2 regions of the Streptomyces hesseae genome follow, and region 2 is predicted to be linked to the other one. Evidence: riboswitches for the same ligand, from Rfam matches in the RefSeq annotation. Region 2 holds a riboswitch; the other holds the start of a gene.
The links. A riboswitch is a leader RNA that binds a small molecule or an ion and turns the genes downstream of it on or off. The one in region 2 is predicted to bind S-adenosylmethionine.
Positions count from the first base shown of each region.

Region 1: linked by a shared signal. The riboswitch ahead of thrC (threonine synthase) and the one ahead of RM609_RS27950 (aminotransferase class V-fold PLP-dependent enzyme) in region 2 are both predicted to bind S-adenosylmethionine.

Region 1 is NZ_JAVRFI010000041.1:5,725-9,122, forward strand. It holds gene RM609_RS33380 (alpha,alpha-trehalose-phosphate synthase (UDP-forming)) at 1-613, opposite strand, end outside; gene RM609_RS33385 (glucosyl-3-phosphoglycerate synthase) at 716-1,663, opposite strand; SAM riboswitch class I at 1,816-1,959, shown strand; gene thrC (threonine synthase) at 1,977-3,272, shown strand; gene RM609_RS33395 (MoaD/ThiS family protein) at 3,328-3,398, shown strand, end outside.
Region 2 is NZ_JAVRFI010000024.1:68,853-72,250, reverse strand. It holds gene trpD (anthranilate phosphoribosyltransferase) at 33-1,094, shown strand; SAM riboswitch class IV at 1,172-1,288, shown strand; gene RM609_RS27950 (aminotransferase class V-fold PLP-dependent enzyme) at 1,440-2,744, shown strand; gene RM609_RS27945 (Lrp/AsnC ligand binding domain-containing protein) at 2,837-3,118, opposite strand; gene RM609_RS27940 (rhomboid family intramembrane serine protease) at 3,115-3,398, opposite strand, start outside.

The DNA.
Region 1 (3,398 bases), on a different contig from region 2:
GGTAGTAGTCCGGCGGGGCCCAGGGGGTGTGGGAGAAGTGGCCGATGCGCAGGTCGGGGCGGCGGGTCCGGAGCAGCCCGGGGACGAGGGTGAGGTGGTAGTCCTGGACGAGCACGACGGCGCCCTCGGCCGCCTCCTCGGCGATCGCGTCCGCGAAGGCGGTGTTGTACGCCTCGTAGGCCGCCCACTGAGACCGGAACTCCTTGTCGAACACCGGCTCGAGCGGGGTCTGCCAGAGCATGTGGTGGGCGAACCACAGCACGGAATTGGCCACGCCGTTGTACGCGGCGGAGAACGTCCCGGCCGGGATGTCCAGCATCCGCACCCGCAGCCCGCCCGTGTCGGCCGGGTCGAGTCTTCGGCCCGCGCGCCCCGCCGCCAGCCGGTCGCCCTCGCCCAGCGCCGCGCACACCCATACCGCCGCCGCGCCCTGGGGGTCCCGCCCGATCTCGCTCAGCCCGGACACCAGCCCGCCGCCGCCCCGGCCCGCCGCCAGCGAGCCGTCCTCGCGCAGCGCGTACGAGACGGGCCCCCGGTTGGACGCCACGACGATGGGTGCGGCGGCTACCGGGGCAGTGGCTTCCGGGGCGGACGGGGGATGCTCAGCGACCATGTCGCCAGCCTTGCCGCCCGGGGAACCGCTCAAACGTACGCACGGCCCGTCGGGTGGCACACGGGAACGTCCCGTTCCCTTCTCCGGCCCTTCTCCTGGCGGTTACGCCGCGCGCCGCCGGGCGTACTCCGGTATCTCCGCCATCGGTGGCCGCTCCTCGGTGTCCACCGCGTACGTCCGCGGTACGAACCCCTCCGCCGTGCGCTCGAACTGGGTGAGCTCCGGGCGCACCAGATGGCCCCGGGCCAGCCGCAGCTGCGCCGTGCGGTAGATCGTCGCGGCCATCCGGCCCAGCGCCCGGCCGTCCTGGTGGCGGTGCTTGCGCACGCCCACGTCGACCTGCGCCAGCGCGTCCAGGCCCACCGTGTGCAGAGCGTCCACGAGCAGGCCCAGCTCCACGCCGTAGCCCACGGGGAACGGCAGCCGCTCCAGCAGCGAGCGGCGGGCCGCGTACTCGCCGCCCAGCGGCTGGACGAAGCCCGCGAGCTGCGGCCAGTGGAGATTGAGCAGCGGGCGCGCCACCAGCTCGGTGACCCGGCCGCCCTGCCCCGCGACCTCGCCCAGCGGGCGGTCGTACATGGCCTTGACGAACCGCACCTCGGGATCGGTCAGCAGCGGGCCGACGATCCCCGAGACGAAGGCGCTGGAGAAGTCCTTCAGGTCGGCGTCGACGAAGCAGACGACGTCGCCCGTCGTCACCAGCAGGGACCGCCACAGCACCTCGCCCTTGCCGGGCAGCGCGGGCAGTCGCGGCAGGATCTCGTCCCGGTGCACGACGCGCGCGCCGGCCGCCGCGGCGACCTCGGCGGTGCGGTCCGTGGAACCGGAGTCCAGCACCACCAGCTCGTCCACCAGGGGGACGGACTCCGACATCAGCTCGCGGCGGATCGTCGCCACGATCTCGCCGACGGTCGCCTCCTCGTTCAGCGCCGGCAGCACCACGCTGACCGTGGTGCCCGTGTCCCCTTTCGCGGCCAGCAGCTGGTCGAGCGGACGGTCGGCGGCGGACCAGGACCGCCGGGCGAGCCAGCGTTCCACCTCTTCCAGCACGTGCATAACTCCTGTCGTTGTGACGCATCTCGCGGTTCGGACGGCCCTCTCAAGCGACCATCCCTTCCGTTACAGTCTTGAACAACGCGGACGGCCGTCCTATGTCGGGGGTCGTCACGCGCACAAACGCCTGGGTCCGCCCAGCGCCATACCGCTCATCCAGAGGGGCAGAGGGATACGGCCCGTTGAAGCCCCGGCAACCCTCCAGCCGGTCTCACCGTTCACACGGCGAGGCTCCCGGCGGGGAAGGTGCCAATTCCGTCTCGTGGCGACGTTCGCCGCGAGGAAGATGAGGAGAAAGGGCCTCGCCTCCATGGCTGTCGAAGCCGTTGAAAGTCGTACCTCCGTACGTGTCACCGACCCCTCCGTCGCCTCCTTCGGTCCCGCCGTGGCGCTCTCCTGCCGCGAGTGCGGCGAGCGCTTCCCGCTCGGTCCCTCCTTCGTCTGCGTGGGCTGCTTCGGCCCCCTTGAGGTGGCCTACGAACTCCCCGCCGGGGACCCCGAGGCGCTGCGCCGCCGTATCGAGGCCGGACCCGCGAATATCTGGCGCTACGCCCCCCTGCTGCCCGTACCCGCCGACGTCGCGGACCGGCCGAACCTCAACCCCGGCTTCACCAAGCTCGTCAAGGCCGACAACCTCGCCCGCGAGCTGGGCGTCACCGGCGGGCTGTACGTCAAGGACGACTCCGGAAACCCCACGCACTCCTTCAAGGATCGCGTCGTCGCCATCGCCGTCGAGGCGGCGCGCGCCTTCGGCTTCACCACCCTCTCGTGCTCCTCGACGGGGAACCTGGCGGGAGCGGTGGGCGCCGCGGCGGCGCGCGCGGGCCTGCGGTCCTGTGTCTTCATCCCGCACGACCTGGAGGCCGGCAAGGTCGTGATGGCGGCGGTCTACGGCGGCGACCTGGTGGGCATCGAGGGCACGTACGACGATGTGAACCGCTTCTGCAGCGAGCTCATCGGCGACCCGCTGGGCGAGGGCTGGGGGTTCGTCAACGTCAATCTGCGGCCCTACTACGGGGAGGGCTCCAAGACCCTGGCGTACGAGATCTGCGAGCAGCTGGGCTGGCGGCTGCCGGACCAGATCGTGGTGCCGGTGGCCTCGGGATCGCAGCTGACGAAGATCGACAAGGGGCTGAAGGAGCTCATCGCGCTGGGACTGGTCGAGGACCGCCCGTACCGGATCTTCGGCGCCCAGGCCGAGGGGTGCGCGCCGGTCTCGCGCGCCTTCAAGGACGGGCACGAGGTGGTGCGGCCGGTGAAGCCGGACACCATCGCCAAGTCCCTGGCCATCGGCAACCCGGCGGACGGGCCGTACGTGCTCGACATCGCCCGGCGCACGGGCGGGGCCGTGGAGGACGTGGACGACGAGCGGATCGTCGAGGCGATCCGGCTGCTGGCCCGTACGGAGGGGATCTTCGCGGAGACGGCGGGCGGGGTGACGGTCGGGGTGACCCGGAAGCTGCTGGAGGACGGGCGGCTGGATCCGTCGCTGACCACCGTCGTGCTCAACACGGGCGACGGCCTCAAGACGCTGGACGCGGTGGCGGCGGGACCGACGGCGACGATTCCGCCTTCGCTCGACGCTTTCCGGGCGGCGGGGCTTTAACGCGCGCGGCCACCGTTTCCCTATTCCCCGGCTTCTTAAACCAAAAGGTGACCCCATGAGCGTCAACGTCCGAATCCCCACCATCCTTCGCACCTACACCGCCGGTAAGGCGGAAGTCCCCGCCGA
Region 2 (3,398 bases):
CCACCCAGGGACCGACCACAGGAGTGTGGACCATGAACGTGACCCCCGCAGGCGGCGAGCGCTCGGTGGCTCACACCTGGCCCGGCCTCCTGGAAACCCTGCTGCGCGGAGTGGACCTCGGCGCCGACGACACGGCCTGGGCCATGGACCGGATCATGCGCGGGGAGGCCACCGACGCCCAGATCGCGGGCTTCGCCGTCGCCCTGCGGGCCAAGGGCGAGACGGTCGCCGAGATCTCCGGCCTGGTCCGGGCGATGTACCGGCACGCCAATCTCATCGAGGTGCCCGGCCCCAGCGTCGACATCGTGGGCACCGGCGGCGACGGCGCCAAGACCGTCAACATCTCCACCATGTCCTCGATCGTCGTCGCGGGCGCCGGGGCGAAGGTCGTCAAGCACGGCAACCGCGCCGCGTCCTCCGCGAGCGGCGCCTCGGACGTCCTGGAGAAGCTCGGGGTCAATCTGGAGCTGACCCCGCGCCGGGTGGTGGAGGTGGCCGAGGAGGCCGGCATCACCTTCTGCTTCGCCGTGAAGTTCCACCCCGCCCTGCGCTACGTGGCGCCCGCCCGCCGGGAGCTGGGCATCCGCACGACCTTCAATGTGCTGGGCCCGCTGACCAACCCCGCGCGGGTGAAGGCCCAGGCGACCGGGGTCGCGGACGCCCGGATGGCGCCGATCCTGGCCGGGGTGCTGGCCGAGCGCGGCTCCTCGGCGCTGGTCTTCCGCGGTGACGACGGGCTCGACGAGCTCACCACGACGGCCACCTCCCGGGTGTGGATCGTGGGGGACGGCCAGGTGCGGGAGGAGTCCTTCGACCCCCGGGACGTCGGCGTCGACCTGGTGCCCATCGAGGCGCTGCGGGGCGCCGACGCCTCGTACAACGCGGATGTGGCCCGCCGGCTGCTCGCCGGGGAGACCGGCCCGGTCCGGGACGCGGTGCTGCTCAACTCCGCCGCCGCGCTGGCCGCCCTGACGCCGACGGACGCGCCGCTCACGGAGCGGATCCGGGCCGGGATGGAGCGGGCGGCCGAGTCCATCGACTCGGGCGCGGCCCGGCGGGTGCTGGAGAAGTGGGTGGAGGCCAGCAACGCGTAGGTCCTCCGGCAAGGGCGCGGTCCGCGATGCGGACCGCGCCCTTGCGCATTCAAGATCCTGTGGCATGATGCTGCGCAGGTCACGAGTGACAGCGATTCGGCCCCGGCCTGCTGTCCGGCAACCCTCCTTCCGTGGCGGGGTGCCCCGGGTGATGACCAGGCCGCAGGCAGCGACGTCTGCGGCAAGCGCGGATCCCTCGCCAGGGATCCTGGTTGTCGAGGGAGATCCTTCCGTGTTGCAGCGAATGCGATAGGGCCGTTTCGGCCCCTTCTCCGGTAATCCCGTGTGCGCCCCTGTGCGGCGTGCGCGCGTCTTCATCCATCGCCCTTACCGGGAGAATTCGCCATGTCCGCATGCCCTGTTACCGCTGTCGCCACCACTGTCGAGCCGCTGCCCGTCCTCGGTCGCGACGTCCGCGTACCGCTCGCCACCGGAGGCGAGGTGACCTACGCGGCGCTCGACTACGCGGCCAGCGCACCGGCGTTGCAGCGGGTGTGGGACGACGTCGCCGCCTACGCGCCGTACTACGGCAGCGTGCACCGGGGCGCCGGGTACCTCTCGCAGTTGTCGACCGACCTGTTCGAGGGCTGCCGGGCCACCGTCGCCGCCTTCCTCGGCTGCCGCGAGGACGACCAGGTGGTCTTCACCCGCTCCACCACCGACTCGCTGAACCTCCTGGCGTCCGTACTGCCCGCCGGCTGCCGGGTGTTCGTCTTCGAGACCGAGCACCACGCCGCCCTGCTGCCGTGGCGCGGCGCCGAGGTCACCTACCTCGACGCCCCCCGTTCGCCGAGGGAGGCCGTCGAGACGCTGGAGCGGGCGCTGGCCGACCGGGAGCCCTACGGCCCGGGGCTGGTCTGCGTGACCGGCGCGTCCAATGTGACCGGCGAGCTGTGGCCCGTGAGGGAGCTGGCGGCGGCCGCGCACGCGCACGGCGCGCGCATCGTGCTGGACGCCGCCCAGTTGGCGCCGCACCACCCCGTGGACGTCGCCGAGTGGGACGTCGACTGGGTCGCCTTCTCCGGGCACAAGCTGTACGCGCCGTTCGGCGCGGGCGTGCTCGCGGGGCGCGCGGACTGGCTGCGGGCGGCCGAGCCGTATCTGGCGGGCGGCGGCGCCAGTCGCAGGGTGGCCCGGAACGCGGAGGGCGGGGTCGAGGTCGAGTGGCACGACACCGTGGCCCGGCACGAGGCGGGCTCGCCCAATGTCATCGGCGCCTACGCCATCGCCGCCGCCTGCAAGGCGCTCCAGGAGGCCGGCTTCGACCGGCTGGTGGAGCGGGAGCGGGAGCTGATCGCGCGGGTACGGGCCGGACTGGCGGACGTCCCGGGGGTGCGGGTGCTGTCGCTGTTCGGCGAGGACGCGCCGCGCGTGGGCGTCCTCTCCTTCGTCGTCGACGGCTGGAACAGCTCCCGCTTCGCGGCCGCGCTCTCCGCCGAGTACGGGATCGGGGTCCGCGACGGACTGTTCTGCGCCCATCCGCTGGTGCGGGTCCTGCTGAACGGGGACCGGGACGCGGACGGCGAGTGCGGGGGCCCTGACGAGGGGCGTTCGGTGCTCAACGCGGTTCGGGTGAGCTTTGGGGCGGGGACGCCCGATGAGCATGTGGAGCGGTTTGTGGGGGCTGTGCGGGAGCTTGTTTCCGCGTAGTTCTTCGGCTGCGGGCCGCCGTCGGCTGGTCGCGCCCACGCGGCGCTAGCCGCATATCGACACTGCCTCGCGCCCCTTTGGGGCGCAGCCCCTTAGTTGTCGAGGCCGATCGCGAAAGCCGCTTCCAGGTCGTGCTGGGAGTACGTGCGGAAGGCGATGTGGGTCTCCGTCGAGGCCACGCCAGGCACCTTGCTGATCCGGCCCGGGATGAGGTCCGCCAGGTCGTCGTGCCGGGCCACTCGCACCATCGCGATCAGATCGGCGCCACCGGTGACCGAGTAGACCTCGCTCACGCCCTCGATGGCGGCGATGCTCTCGGCGATCTCGGGGATCCGGTCCACGTCGGTCTTGATGAGCACGATCGAAGTGATCACGTCGGTTTGTCTCCTTCGGTGGACCTGGCTGCGTCCTTCACTCTAGCCGCAGGTGTCCGAAGCCCCCAGGCGTAGCCGAATCCGAGTGCGAATCCCACGACGTGGGCCAGATAGGCGACCCCGGGGCGCCCGGCGTCCGTCCCCGTCGCCAGCCACTGGAGCGCGAACCAGAACAGCAGTACGGCCCAGGCGGGAAAGCGCAGCGGCAGGAAGAACAGGAAGGGGAAGAGGCTGGTGACCCGCGCCCTGGGGAAGAGATAGAGGAACGCGCCGAGCACCC